DNA from 2 places in the Streptomyces sp. SP17BM10 genome. Region 2 is predicted to be linked to the other one. Evidence: predicted binding sites of a transcription regulator. Region 2 holds the regulator's gene; the other holds the start of a gene.

Region 1 (7,131 bases), on a different contig from region 2:
GGCGATCACCTCGGCGATCCCCTCGCTCCAAGGCGACGTCGTGCCGATCGGCGTCGCCGTGATCGCCGTGCTGCTCGCCGGGAACCTCCGCGGTGTGCGGCAGGCGGGTGCACTGTTCGCCGCACCGACCTACGCCTTCGTGATCGCGGTCCTGACGCTCGTCGCCGTGGGTCTGTCCGACGCGGCCGGCCGCGGTTTCCACCCGGCGGCGACACCGCAGCTGACCGCGACCGAGGGCGTCAGCCTGCTTCTGGTCCTGCGTGCCTTCGCCTCGGGTTCGACGGCGATGACAGGCATCGAGGCGATCTCCAACGCGGTGCCGGCCTTCCAGCCGACCGAGTGGCGCAATGCCCGCACGACACTGACCTGGATGGTCGGCCTGCTCGTCGCACTGTTCGCCGGCACGGTCACACTCGTCCACCTCGACGGCATCGTCCCGAACTCACGGGAGACGGTCCTGTCGCAGCTCGCCCATCGCACCTTCGGCTCGGGCTTCGGCTACGTGTTCACCCAGGCCTCCACCGCCGCGATCCTGCTCCTCGCGGCCAACACCGCCTACAACGACTTCCCCCGCGTCCTGTTCCTGCTGGCCCGTGACAGCCAGGCACCGCGGATCTTCCTGCGACTGGGCGACCGTCTGGCCTTCAGCAACGGGATCATCCTGCTCTCGGTCGCCGCGGCCGCCATCTACGCGGCGTTCGGCGGCAAGAGCGGCCCTCTGATCCCGCTCTATGCCGTCGGCGTCTTCCTCGCCTTCACTCTGTCGCAGGCCGGCATGGTCGTTCACTGGTGGCGCCTGCGCGACCGCCACTGGCGCAAGAGCCTGGCCTTCAACGCCACCGGCGCCCTGCTCTCGGCGGTCGTCCTCATCACCGCCGGCATCACCAAGTTCACCGAGGGCGCCTGGTTCGCCGTGCTCACGGTGGGACTGTTCGTCCTGGTGACGACACGCATCCGACACCACTACGACACGGTCGGCGGGGCGACCGCCCTGCATCCGCATGCCGTCGAAGTCCCCAGCCGTACGGTCACACCGCCGAGTTCGGAGGGGCGCACGGCACGAGGCACCGCACGGACATCGGGCACCGCGACCGGAGCAACGTTCGAGACCACGGCTGAAGCCGAGAGCGAGGAGACTCCCGAGGAGATCCACCCCCTGTCGATCGTGCCGATCGCCACCCTGGACCAGGCCGGCATGCGCGCCCTCGCCTACGCCGCCTCGCTCCAGCAGCCGGTCCTCGCGCTCCACATCAGCTCCAGCGCGGACGAGGCCCAACGCTTCCGCGCGTACTGGAACCTGTGGGGCGACCACCTACCCCTGAAGATCGTCCTCTCGCCCTATCGCGCGATCGTCGCACCGCTGGTCAACTACATCGAGTCGCTGCACCGCCAGCGCCCGGACCTCACCCTGACCGTCATCCTCCCGGAGATCGTCGTACGGCACTGGCGCCACCGCCTCCTGCACAACCGTCTCGCGGCCAGGCTACGGAGAGCGCTGCGCCCCCTGCCGAAGGTCGTCGTCACGACCGTCCCGTTCCACGTGTAGGACAGCGGCGGCACCGAGCAACCCGACGTGTCCGATCGCGCGCAGTGGCACATCCGCTTCGCCGGGCCACCGGGACGGTTCCGCGTCCGCCCCGGAAAGGCCGACCCTCGGCACGGGGCACGACGGATAGTCGGTCCCCGGGCCGACCAGGGCACGGAGGTGGGCTCCAGGCCCCTTGGGCGGGCATGACGGGGCTCCGGTGGTGGGCCCGGGCTCGGACCTGGACAATGTGGTCATGGCAAGCCTTGAGGCGAACCCCGGAACAGTGCATCTGGCCCATGGGGCGGGATACGTCAGCCCCGGCGTTGCGCTCAGCGAGTCGGTCGGGGGCATCATTCGTATCGACGAGCACGGATGGGTGCACGTTACTCAGAAGGACGGTTCTCGGGTGTCGTTCCCGCCGCATGCTGTGGAACGCATCGACTGGGGCGAGGACGCTTCCTAGACACGAGGCTCCGAGCCTTGCCGCGGGCAGAGCACGGCCGCCCCGTTACGCGAAGGCGCCTGTGCCGTGCCAGTGAGAACGCCGCGGGGCGCACCGTCCACCCACGGCCGCCGGCCCGCCACCGCGAGCCGGCGGAGCGCCCCGGTGGGCGGGCCTGTCGGGGCGGGACCGGACCGTCGTGACCGGAGGGTGGCCGCTGTCACGGATGACGCCCCCAGGGCGTCCGTCCCGCCGGGTCGGCGGGCCGGCTCATCCGGGGGCTCCTTTCGGAGTCTGGTCGTCGACGATCTCCGCATCGACGACCTCCTCCTCGTCACCGCTCTGCGTCGGGCCGGTGCCGGCGGCGGCTTGGGGGCCGCCGGCCTGGGCGTAGAGGGCGGTGCCGATCCTCTGCGCGACGGTGGCCGCGCGCTCCATCGAGGTGCGGATGGCCGTGCTGTCCTCGCCCTCGAGCTTGTCCTTCAGGTCCGCCAGGGCCCCGTTGACCTCGGCCGTGACGTCTGACGGGATCGTGTCCGGGTTGTCCTGGAGGAGTTTCTCGGTGGAGTAGACGAGGTGTTCGGCCTGGTTTCGGGTCTCGGCGGCCTCCTTGCGGCGACGGTCCTCCTCGGCGTGCTGCTCGGCCTCGCGCATCATGCGCTCGATGTCCTGCTTGGGCAGGGAGGAGCCGCCGGTGACGGTCATCCTCTGTTCCCGTCCGGTGCCGAGGTCCTTGGCCGCGACGTGCATGATGCCGTTGGCGTCGATGTCGAAGGTGACCTCGATCTGCGGCAGCCCGCGCGGCGCCGGCGGCAGGCCGGTCAGCTCGAACATTCCGAGCTTCTTGTTGTACGCGGCGATCTCGCGCTCGCCCTGGAAGACCTGGATCTGCACGGACGGCTGGTTGTCCTCGGCCGTCGTGAAGATCTCGGAGCGCCGGGTGGGGATCGTGGTGTTGCGCTCGATCAGCTTGGTCATGATGCCGCCCTTGGTCTCGATACCGAGGGACAGCGGGGTGACGTCCAGCAGCAGGACGTCCTTGACCTCACCCTTGAGGACACCGGCCTGCAGGGAGGCGCCGATGGCGACGACCTCGTCCGGATTGACACCCTTGTGCGGGTCCTTGCCGGTCAGCTCCTTCACCAGGGCGGTGACGGCCGGCATACGGGTCGAGCCGCCGACGAGGATGACGTGGTCGATGCCGGACACCTTGATCCCGGCGTCCTTCACCGCCTGGTCGAACGGGGTCTTGCAGCGTTCCAGCAGGTCTGCGGTGAGCTGCTGGAACTCGGCGCGGGTGAGCTTCTCGTCCAGGTGCAGCGGGCCCTCGGCCGAGGCCGTGACGTACGGCAGGTTGATCGTCGTCTCGCTCGTCGAGGACAGCTCGATCTTGGCCTTCTCGGCGGCCTCGCGCAGACGCTGCACGGCCATCTTGTCCTTCGACAGGTCGATGCCGTAGCCGTTCTTGAACTGCTGGACGAGGTGGTCGACGATCTTCTGATCCCAGTCGTCGCCGCCGAGATGGGTATCGCCGTTGGTGGCTTTCACCTCCACCACGCCCTCGCCGATCTCCAGCAGGGAGACGTCGAAGGTGCCACCGCCGAGGTCGAAGACCAGGATCGTCTGGTCACTCTCCTTGTCCAGACCGTACGCGAGGGCCGCGGCGGTCGGCTCGTTGACGATGCGCAGCACCTTCAGGCCGGCGATCTCGCCGGCTTCCTTGGTGGCGGTGCGCTGGGAGTCGTTGAAGTAGGCGGGGACGGTGACGACGGCGTCGGTCACGTCCTCCCCGAGGTAGGCCTCGGCGTCGCGCTTGAGCTTCTGCAGTACACGGGCGGAGATCTCCTGCGCGGTGTACCGCTTTCCATCGACGTCACCGGCGTCGGGGAAGCGCCAGTGCGGGTCGCCCACGTGGCGCTTGACGGAGCGGGCGGTGCGGTCCACGTTCGTGACGGCCTGGCGTTTGGCGACTTCGCCGACCAGCACGTCGCCGCCCTTGGCGAACGCCACGACCGACGGGGTGGTGCGCGCCCCTTCCGCATTGGGGATGACGGTGGGCTCGCCGCCCTCCAGAACACAGACGACGGAGTTCGTGGTGCCCAGATCGATACCGACGGAGCGAGCCATCGCGGGGCCTCCTCCCGCACAAGCGGATTCCTGGGCCAATCCCCTCTCCCTCACTCGTAAAGCTTGAGTTGGTCGATGTCAAGGTCGTTCAGCGTCGGGCCGCCCATCTTGGGGCGGGAGGGCCCCGAACGCTCGGCGGTGAGGAGGCCGCCATGGCTTCCGTCTGTGGTAGGCGATCGCCCTGCCCGGTGCCCGGCACCCACACGCCGCCCGAGACGGTCGTCGTGCATTCGACCGCCGACCTCGGCCCGAACGGAGAGCCGGTCCGCACGCTCCGCCCGTGGGTGACAGTGGTGCGGCCGTGTCGTCCTCAGCATGGGTACGGCATGACGAACGCGCCGAAACCAGGGGTGAGCGGCCCTCGCGCGGCACAGCTCATCGACTGGGTCAACCGCGTCGAGCGATCGCAGGACGGGGTGCGGGCCGTGGTGCGCGCGCTTTCCCACGTCCTGGAGGAGAAACGGGGCGGTCGTACGAGCGACGGCGCGCCCCTGTTCCTGATCGAGTGGCGCTGAGACGCCCGAACCCCCGCCGCGGCTCTCCAGAGCGGCCGGATCGGTCCGGCGCGGACGGAGCACCGTGGCGATGTCGGGGCGGCCCGAGCGGCCGCGCCCTGAGGGGCGGCCCTCGCTCGGCGGGCTCGGCCCGCGTCCACGGACAGGTGGCGAGCCATGTCGGACGAAACCGGGTGGGCAGGGTCTTCCGGGGCGGGCGGCCTTCGCCCTCGCCCAGCAGGGCCGCACCCGGCGCGAAGGCAGCTCACGACGGTGGCGGTGCTCCAGCGACGGCCACCGGATGGGAGCGGAGGTCAGCTGTCGCTGCGGTAGTGGTCCATCGAGACCTTCACCGGGCCGTTGCCGGTCACGGAGATGACCCGCACGATCGCTATGGCGTGAGTGCTTCTCGATCGCACGCAGAAGGCTCGGCCGGCCGGCAGGTCACTGAAGTCGAGGGCCGTCGCCGGATGCCGGTCGATGGCCGTCGAGCAATCGGCCGGGGCTGGCCGCCCGCCGGGGGTGATGGCGGCGTCGCTTCCCGTCGGTATCAGGAACTCGTTGGCGTTGTGCCCCACGGACCACTCGGCGGACTGCGCGGGGATCAACCTGCCGGTCTCGATGTCGAAGTCGTAGGAGTCGTCGGGTGCGGTCAGGATTGCATCCGTGTACGCCGCGGTGTACGTGGCCGGGCTCGCCAGGTCGGTCGGCCTCGGGCCGTCGGCCGCCGGTGCCGGCGTGTCCGGGCCGGTGTCACCGGCCGTCGGGCTGTCGCCGACCGATCCCGTGGCGGCGAGGATCCGGTCGAGCCTGTCGGACAGGAGCACGCCGCCGACCGTGCCGCCGAGAGCCACCACCAACGCCGACAGCAGCAGTACCGTCTTCCGGGCTGCGCCCTTAGGGCGGGGCCTGCCCACCGCGGGTGGCGCGGGAGCGGCGACGGTCGGCAGTGGGGGCTGAAGCAGAGCGGTCGGCACCTCGGACAGGGGCTGCACAGCGCCGTAGGAGCCGGGCGGGGCCTGGGCGGCGACGACGTCGGGGGAGGACGCGGCGGCCAAGTCCTGCGGCAGGTCGGAGCGGCGGGTGATGTCGGTGCTGACCTGAGTGGGCAGCCAGTCGTCGGCGAAGCGCAGTCCGCCGCCTGCGGCGGGGTGGTTGCGGGCGGCCTCGATGATCTCTGCGGGGGTCGGCCGGTCCTCGGGCTGCTTGGCCAGGCAGCGCAGCAGCAGCGCGTGCAGGTCGCCCGGGACACGGCCGAGATCCGGCTGCTCGTTCACCACCCGGTACAGCACCGTGGTCTCCGGTCCCTCGCCGAACGGCTGGGTGCCGCCGGCGGTGTACGCCGCCAGAGAACCCAGCGCGAAGACGTCCGTCGCGGGCGTGACCGGCCTGCCCAGAGCCTGCTCGGGCGCCATGAAGGCGGGCGAACCGATCCGGAAACCGGTGCCGGTCAGCGCGACGGCGTCGGCCGCGCGGGCGATGCCGAAGTCGATCACGCGCGGACCGTCGGCCGCGAGCAGCACGTTGGCGGGCTTGAGATCCCGGTGCACGACTCCGGCGCCGTGGATCGCCTGCAGCGCCTCCGCGATCCCGCCCATCAGCAGCAGGACCGTGCGCGCCGGTAGCGCGCCGTGTTCCCGGACCACCTGTTGCAGCGACGGGCCCGGAACGTACGCGGTGGCCAGCCACGGCACGTCGTCGTCCGCGCCGGAGTCGATCACCTGGGCGGTGTACAGCCCATGGATCCGCCGGGCGTTGGTGACCTCCTGTGCGAAGCGCCACCGGAACTCCGTGTCCTGCGCGAACTCCGGCCGGACCGTCTTGAGGGCCACGGGCCGGCCACCGGGGGTGTAAGACAGGTAGACCCGCCCCATGCCGCCTGCCCCGAGCCGGGCGTGCAACCGGTAGCCGCCTACTTCGGCCGGATCGTCGGGCTGCAGGGGCTGGTAAAGCGTTGACGCGGGCAAGGAGTCCAGGGACATGTCGACGGGCATGTGGAAGGTCTCCAGTGGTGCGAGCTGTGAGCGGGGACGGGGGTGACGCGACGGGAGTGCCGACCGTTCAGCAGGCCGTGCCGCTCGGGACCGGCTTGAGGTCGATGAGGTAGGCGTCCACGGCGTCGTCGACGCAGGCGTTGCTGCGGCCGTAGGCGGTGTGGCCGGACCCCTTGAAGGTGAGCAGCATGCCGCCGGGCAGTTGGGCGGCGAGGCCCTGCGACCACGGGTAGGGCGTGGCCGGGTCGCCGGTGGTGCCGACGACCAAGGCCGGGGGCAGGCCCTTGGCGTTCACGCGGTGCGGCTGCTGCTGTCCGGTCGGCCAGTCCTTACAGGTGAGTTCGGCGAGCACGGCGGACGTGCCGAAGACTCCGGCCTCCTGGTTGGCGCGCTCCAGCAGCTCCCAGTAGGGCTGCGCGTCCCTCGGGTGCGGCTGGTCGAGGCAGTTGACAGCGGTGATGGCGACGGAGGAGTTGTCGGGCGCCTGCCCGCCGGAGCTGCCCGGGTCGGAGCTGTCGTCCTGGGCGGGCTGGGCGGATATGCCGG
Region 2 (7,131 bases):
CTCGTCCCGCACCTGCCGGCCGGCCTCCCGCAGCAGGCCATGGTGTACGGCTGCTGGTCGCTGTTCGGCATCGGGCTGCTGGCCACCCTGGTACTGCTGCCGGTGGTGTTCACCGGGCTCTTCCACAGCAAGGTGCCGGCCCTCGTGCTCACCCCCGCGCTGTTCCTGCTGCTCGGGCCGCTCGGCCAGTCCGTCACCGCCGTCCACCAGCTCGCCGACGCCGCCCGCCCGGTGCTCCCCGCGCTGGCGCCCGCCATGGCCGCCCTCGCCGAGCTGTACGGCGTGGCCGTGATCGGCGTCGCGGTGCTGTGGCTGGCCGTCGCGCTCACCGCCAACCTGCGCGCCCGGCGGGCCGGCATGCCGTTCGCGATGACCTGGTGGGCGTACACCTTCCCGGTCGGCACCTGCGTCACCGGCGCCTCTGCGCTCGCCCGCCACACCGGGTTCGGCGGGTTCACCGGGCTCGCGGTCGGGCTGTTCGCGTTGCTGGCCGTCGCCTGGGCGGCCGCCGCGAGCGGCACGGTGGCCGGGCTGGCGCGCGGGCGGCTGCTGGCGCGCTGAGGAACCGCCGTCCAGCTGACCGGAGCCCGCGCCTCGGGAACCAGAAGCCCGGGCTCCGGCCGTGCGGTGCGTGAACCGGAAGCCGGGCCTTCGGTCGCGTCCTGCGGGAACCGCCCGGGTGCAGGAACGCGCAGGTCGTACCTGACCGTCCACCGCCAAGCGGGCCGGTCCCGGGCCTCCGCCAGGCACCCGACTGGCCTTGGAATTCAGCGGAATCCGCCCCACCGCTCCGCCCGCCGTCACCCGGCCGCCGTGCAGATAGCTGCAATTGCGAGAACATGCACTCGGGTGACACTTGTCCGCCGGGCGTCACGCTGTGATGGTGGAGCCACGCCAAGTCGTCCGGGCAACCGCGGCCCGATGGTGGCGACTTGCTCTTCAGAAGTGGATGCGGGACATCGAGTCCCCGCACAACGGGGGGGAAGAGCGCCGGCCGGGATGCCATGTGTGGTGATGGCCCCCGGATCGGAGCCGGCGAGGCGTTGCTGCTCCGCCTCGCCGGAAGCGCCGTGGCATGGCGTGGCAAGGCGGCCCCTGGGCGTCCGGTGTGCGACGGCACCCGGTCCCAGGGGTCCGCCCCGCCGCCCGGTACCGTGACCGCCGGCCCTCGCGGCCGGAGACGACGGGGACGCGGGACACGGGGGCGGGCACATCCGAAGGCGTCCGGCAGGGAGAGTTCGACGTGACGGCGGAACCGGCGGTCGCACCGGACCACGGCCAGTACGCGGCCGGCTTCACCGGCGGCGAGGGCTTCGCGGGCAACTTCGCGGGCACCGGGGGCTTCGCGGGCACCGGGTCCCTCACCGGCGCGGGCGAGCCCGACGACGCGGCCCGCCGGCTCTACCTCTCGATCCTCGCCGAAGGCGGCCGGATCCCGTTCACCGGCGTCCACGAGAGCGACCACGCCGCCCTCCAGCAGCTCGTCGACATCGGCCTGTTGATGCCCAACGCGGTGGACGCCTGCTACACCGCCGTCAGCCCGCGCTCCGTCACCGACCGCCTCGGCGCCGAACTGCGCAGCGAGGCCACCCGGCTGCTGGTCCGCGCCGAGAACCTGCCCGGCGCCCTCGACGGACTCACCCGCGCCTACGACGCGATGCCCCGGCGCCCCGGCCGGGCCGGCGGCGCCGTCTACGTCGAGGGCCACGTCCACATCCGCCAGCGGATCTCCCAGCTCGTCTCCGACTGCCGGGCCGAGGTCCTCACCGCCCAGCCCGGCCACCGGCCCGCCGACACCCTCCAGGTCGCCCGGCTCCAGGACGTCCAGCTCCTGCAGCGCGGCTGTTCGCTGCGCACCATCTACCAGCCGGTCGCGTTCGCCGACCAGTCCGCCCTCGCCTACGCCGACGAGGTCACCCGGCACGGTTCGCTCATCCGCGTCCTCGACGAGCCCTTCCAGCGCCTCATCGTCTTCGACCGCACCGTCGCCGTGATCTCCGCCAGCGAGGACAACAGCACCGCCGCCTTCATCACCGACCCCGCCGCCATCACCTTCCTGGTCGGCGCGTTCGAACGGGACTGGGCCCGCGCCGACACCGCCGAGGCCGCCGCCGCCCTCGGCCACGGCCCCGCCCGCAGCACCCCCGACCGGATCGGCCGCCTGCTCGCCCGCGGTCTCACCCAGCGCGCCGTCGCCACCCGCCTCGGCCTCAGCGAACGCACCGTCGCCGCCCACATCTCCCGCCTGCGCGACCGCTACGGCGCCCAGACCCTCTTCCAGCTCGGCTGGCTGATGCGAGGCTCCCGCGATGACCGGTGAGCGGGGGCGGCGAGCTCACCGTCCAGAGGATGCGCAGGGGCGAATGCCCCTGCCGGGCGCAGCGAGCCGGGCGGATGAGCGCACGGCCGTCGAGCGGGCCCCTACCTCACCGCCGTCCGCCACGGCGGTCACCTGCGCCCCGACGAGCTCGCCCCCGCCGCCCGCGGGCTTCCCGGTCGACGTGTTCGAGCAGCAGTGGCAGCAATGGCAGCAGGCCGAGGGCGTGAACTGGGCGCTGGCCGCCGGTTCGACCGACCCGACGGTCCACGAGCAGGTCGGCCGACTGCTGTCGCAGGGGTTCACGCAGCGGGCGATCGCGAGCCGCATGGGGCTGAGCGAGCGGACCGTGGCCGCTCACATCGCCCGGCTGCGTGACCTGTACGACGCGGAGACGCCGTTCCAGCTGGGCCGGCAGATGCGGGGATCCCGGACCGGGGGGTCCGGTGGATGACCGCGGGTCAGCCGGTGGCGGCGCCCGACGGCCAGTAGCCGGCGCGGCCGGCCACGGGGGGCTGCTGACGGGGGACGTTGAACTGCTCGCCGGGAGCGGTCCAGAAGCCCTCGCGCAGGGACAGCGCCATGCCGGCCCAGTCGAGCGCGGTCTCGACGGTGTGGTTGAGCGCTTCCTGCGACCAGGTGTCGTCGAAGACCAGCGGCAGGACGGGGGCGACCTGCTCGATGGTGGCGATCAGCGGGTTGTGCGTGATGGCCTCGTCGACGAGGAGGACGATCGGCTTGCGCAGCGCGGAGGCCCAGCCCAGCTCCAGGCTCACCCCGGCCGACAGCGGGGCGCCGACGTAGGCGAACACCAGGTCCGCCGACTGCAGCGCCCGGAAGTCCGACGGGACCCGCGGCTCCGGTGCCCGCCCGGCGACGGTCCAGGCGTCGCTGTGGTGCGCGCTGTACACGGCGGCACCACTGCGCAGGAGCGTGGTGCGAAGCGTCGTCAGCCGCGTCCGGCTGGCGAGCGTCACCACACTGTCGGCCGGCCCGGTCAGCCGCATCAGCGGCGCGGCCAGGAACACACGTGCACGCCGGCCTTCGGTGGCCTGGCTGTCATGGTGACGCAGGTAGGGCTCGGTCATGTCGACTCCGGGGGAAGGCATTGGCACTCGGTTGCTCGCCGCCGACGCTGGCTTGGAGATTGGGGCGGGGGAAATCGGACGGATTTATCACTATTTCGACGCCCGTCCTGACGCGGCAGCCGAGAGGGAAGATCTTGGCAGCGCGGTGTGAGGACGTCAGCTGATCGTCCATCGAGCGGCGTCGGCAGTCCACCGATGCACGGTGGCATCCGTCTGCATGGCAGAGAGATGACACCCTCTTCCGCACGGGCGCGACGGTGACAGTCAGATACGGGGTGTGGCACGATCTGAGCGTTTGATTGTCTGCCGCCTGTTCATTCGACTGACAGGCCACTGAACAGGATTGGGGTGTGCGCGTGTCTCGTCTGCGTCAGGTCGCCAAGACGGCTGCGGTAGCGATATCTGCGGGCGTCCTTACCGTGCTGGGCTTCGGACTGCTTGTCACCGGCCATGATGCCGATGGATCTGCCCATGTCAATCATGTCGGACTTGGAGTCGATGTTAGTGCGACTTCGAATCAGGCGTCCGGCACCGCTTTGGACGGCGAACACCAGTGGACATGACAGAATGGGACTGACGAATCGTTATGCGCCGCCGGAAGCGGCGGGGAGGCGTGACGATTCGTCGGTCTCTTGTGACGAACGCGCCAGTGCCCAACCGAGTTGGAACAGCGATTCGACGTTGTAGTCCTCCCGCATCTCGGCCAGATGACGGGCGAGGGTGCGTTCGCTGATGCCGAGGCGGCGGGCGATGACCCTGTGGTTCGTTCCTTCGAGCAGAAGGTCGATGATGGTCTGGCGCATCCGCGACACGACCTGTTGCGGCACGGTCCGTCCGCCGGTGAAGTCCAGGCCCCGGTTCCAGTTCCGCTCGAACACCTCGTGCACGAGGAAGTGGATGACGGCGGGGTCGTGGATGAAGGCCGCCAGATTGAGGTCCTCCGCGACCGGGATGACGGCCAGCTGCCGGTCCACGATGATCAGCCTGGTATACGGCTCGTCGAGGGTGCGGAACCGTCCGCCGGCCTCGGTGATCTTCGCGACGTAGTCCCGGGTGGGGGCGTGGTACCTGGTGCTGGGATGGTAGATGGTCCGCACCGCAATACCGCGTTCGAGGTCGGCCAGGTCGTCGTCGAGCACGCGGGACAGAACGTCCGGCGGCCGCGGGCCGCCCGGCTGGGCCGCGAGTATCTCCTCTTTCGCCGTGGTCACGGCGTGGTTGATCCGTTGGCTGATCAGTGCCTTGCCGCGGACGTACTCGATAATTCCGCCGGACGGTTCCGGACGGTGAAACGCGTCCGCGAGACCCTGAAGGTCGCCGGGGACGGCTATCGCGCGCGACAGCAGGGCGAGTGCCTGGCGTTGCCACAGGGCGCTCAGACCGGTGGCGAGCTGTTGCGGATCGACCGCGACCAGAATCTGCGGATCATCCATGTCGGGAGTGAGGAGACCGATGTCCAACAGCTCGCTCAGGTGGCTGTAGTCGTGCTCCTCGATTTCACCGCGAGCTATCCGACCGTGCGCCCGGATTACCGCGAGGTAGAGATCGTGCGCCCCGGTAGAGAGAGTGCCCGTCGCACTGACACCCGGAATGGCGTCGTTCCTCCCGTTCATTCACGGCTCCTTCTTGACGACTGAACCCTGCCCTATGGCTGCACCCGAGCCCCATCGGTGATCCTAGATCCCGGCGCGGGATCTGGAAGTGGGCATTGTTCCACCATTGCGGAGCGGCGCTTCGATGGGCACCCTCTCACCACAAGTAAGCCGCCGGCACCCCCCGGACAGGAGGGAACCGGCGGCCGGGCCGGGGTTCAGCCAAGTCAGCGCTTCGGGCGCCAGACGACCAGGGCGCTCGACTGGGGGGTCGGGGGCTGGTAGGGGACGAGGTCGCGGCGGTAGGAGGCGTGGACGGCGGCTTCGCGCTGCTGGAGGGCGGTGGCGGCGCCCTCCAGGGAGTCGGCGAGTTCGGCGATGCGCGACTGGAGCGCGGTGACCTGGTTCTCCAGCTCGATGATCCGCTTGATGCCGGCGAGGTTGATGCCCTCGTCCTGGGAGAGCCGCTGGACCTCGCGCAGCTGCTGGATGTCCCGGGCGGAGTAGCGGCGGCCGCGGCCGGCGGTGCGGTCGGGGCAGACCAGGCCGAGGCGGTCGTACTGGCGCAGGGTCTGCGGGTGCAGGCCGGACAGCTCGGCGGCCACCGAGATCACGTACACCGGGGTGTCCTCGGTGAGCACGTACGGGGGCGGTGCCGCGGCGCGCCGGGGGCGGCGGCCGTCGCCGGGCAGGCCTTCGCCGAGGCCCGGGCCGATCGGGCCGTCGGGGGTCATCGGGGGCATCGGGTTCATCGGGGACATCTGGTCGTCACGCTCCCTTCGCCGCCCGGAACAGGGCGGCTCGTGGGTCGTCGGAGGCGGTGGCCTCGCGGTACTGCTCCAGGGCGGACAGCGCGTCGCCGGTGACGTGCTGCGGCACCACGACCTCGACGGTGACGAGGAGGTCGCCGCGGGTGCCGTCCTTGCGGGTGGCTCCCTTGCCGCGGGCCCGCATGGTGAGGCCGTTGGCGCTGCCCGGGGGCAGCTTGAGCTTCACGGCGGGGCCGCCGAGTGTGGGCACCTCGATGGTGCCGCCGAGCGCCGCCTCGGGGAAGGTGACCGGGACGGTGACGGTGAGGTTGTCGCCCTTGCGGCCGAAGACCGGGTGGGCGTCGACGTGCACGGTGACGTAGAGGTCGCCGGGCTGGCCGCCGCGTTCGCCCTGGGCGCCCTTGCCCTTGAGCCGGATGCGCTGGGCGTCCTGGACGCCGGCCGGGATGCGGACCTGCATGGTGCGGGCGGAGCTGGCCCGGCCGCTGCCGTGGCAGTCGGCGCAGGGGTCGTCGACGATCATGCCGCGGCCCTTGCAGTCCTTGCAGGGCTCGGAGAGCGCGAACGCGCCCTGGCCGCGGCTGACGGTGCCGGCGCCGACGCAGGTCGGGCAGACCCGCGGGGTGGTGCCGGACTTGGCGCCGGTGCCGTTGCAGACGCGGCAGGGGGCCTGGCTGGTCATCCGCAGCGGGACGGTCGCGCCGTCGACGGCCTCCTCGAAGGAGAGGGTGACCTCGGTCTCGACGTCGGCGCCGCGCCGGGGCTGGGCCTGCCGGCCGCCGCGGTTGAAGAGGCCGCCGAAGACGTCGCCGATGCCGCCGCTGCCGCCCTGGCTGCCGCTGAAGAGGTCGCCGAAGTCGAAGCTGTAGTTGCCGGTGCCGGGCCCGCCGGCGCGGAAGCCGCCGTTGGCGAAGAGGCTGCGGGCCTCGTCGTACTCCTTGCGGCGCTTCTCGTCGGACAGGACGTCGTACGCCTCGGAGATGTCCTTGAAGCGCTCCTCGGCCTTGGCGTCGCCCTTGTTGGCGTCCGGGTGGAACTCGCGCGCCAGCTTCCGGTAGGTCTTCTTGATCTCGGTGGCGGTGACGTCCTTGGGTACGCCGAGGACCTTGTAATAGTCCTTCTCGACGAAGTCCTTGCCACTCATGCGTCCACCTCGCTCCGCTCGGCAGCCGCGCCGCGGCACACGCACCTTTTAACGGTTCGCTCGCTGCGCTCGCTCACGGCTCCCGCCACCTCCCGATGTCCATCGTCACTGCGTTGTCAACAGCCCGGCCGCCTGGGCCCGTTGCCGACAGTGCGCTGCGGAGCCGGCCGCCGTACTGGCCGGCGTACGACTCCGCAGCGCACTGGTTGGGTCAACTGTC

The links. The regulator HspR, encoded in region 2, represses chaperone genes until heat shock. The targets are predictions, from matches to a motif close to TTGAGNNNNNNNNNCTCAA.
Region 1: a site for HspR is predicted at 4,161-4,179, ahead of dnaK (molecular chaperone DnaK). Genes of this name have one in related genera too.

What each region holds. Positions count from the first base shown of each region.
Region 1 is NZ_JAQYXB010000526.1:29,455-36,585, reverse strand. Features, by position in the region: gene PUR71_RS10815 (APC family permease) at 1-1,546, shown strand, start outside; gene PUR71_RS10810 (hypothetical protein) at 1,782-1,991, shown strand; gene dnaK (molecular chaperone DnaK) at 2,241-4,097, opposite strand; gene PUR71_RS10800 (hypothetical protein) at 4,424-4,612, shown strand; gene PUR71_RS10795 (serine/threonine-protein kinase) at 4,906-6,585, opposite strand; gene PUR71_RS10790 (alpha/beta hydrolase) at 6,653-7,131, opposite strand, start outside.
Region 2 is NZ_JAQYXB010000674.1:182,074-189,204, forward strand. Features, by position in the region: gene PUR71_RS35565 (TDT family transporter) at 1-561, shown strand, start outside; gene PUR71_RS35570 (LuxR C-terminal-related transcriptional regulator) at 1,244-2,320, shown strand; gene PUR71_RS35575 (LuxR C-terminal-related transcriptional regulator) at 2,364-2,771, shown strand; gene PUR71_RS35580 (hypothetical protein) at 2,779-3,405, opposite strand; gene PUR71_RS35585 (hypothetical protein) at 3,720-3,956, opposite strand; gene PUR71_RS35590 (TrmB family transcriptional regulator) at 3,990-5,018, opposite strand; gene PUR71_RS35595 (heat shock protein transcriptional repressor HspR) at 5,225-5,740, opposite strand; gene dnaJ (molecular chaperone DnaJ) at 5,766-6,911, opposite strand.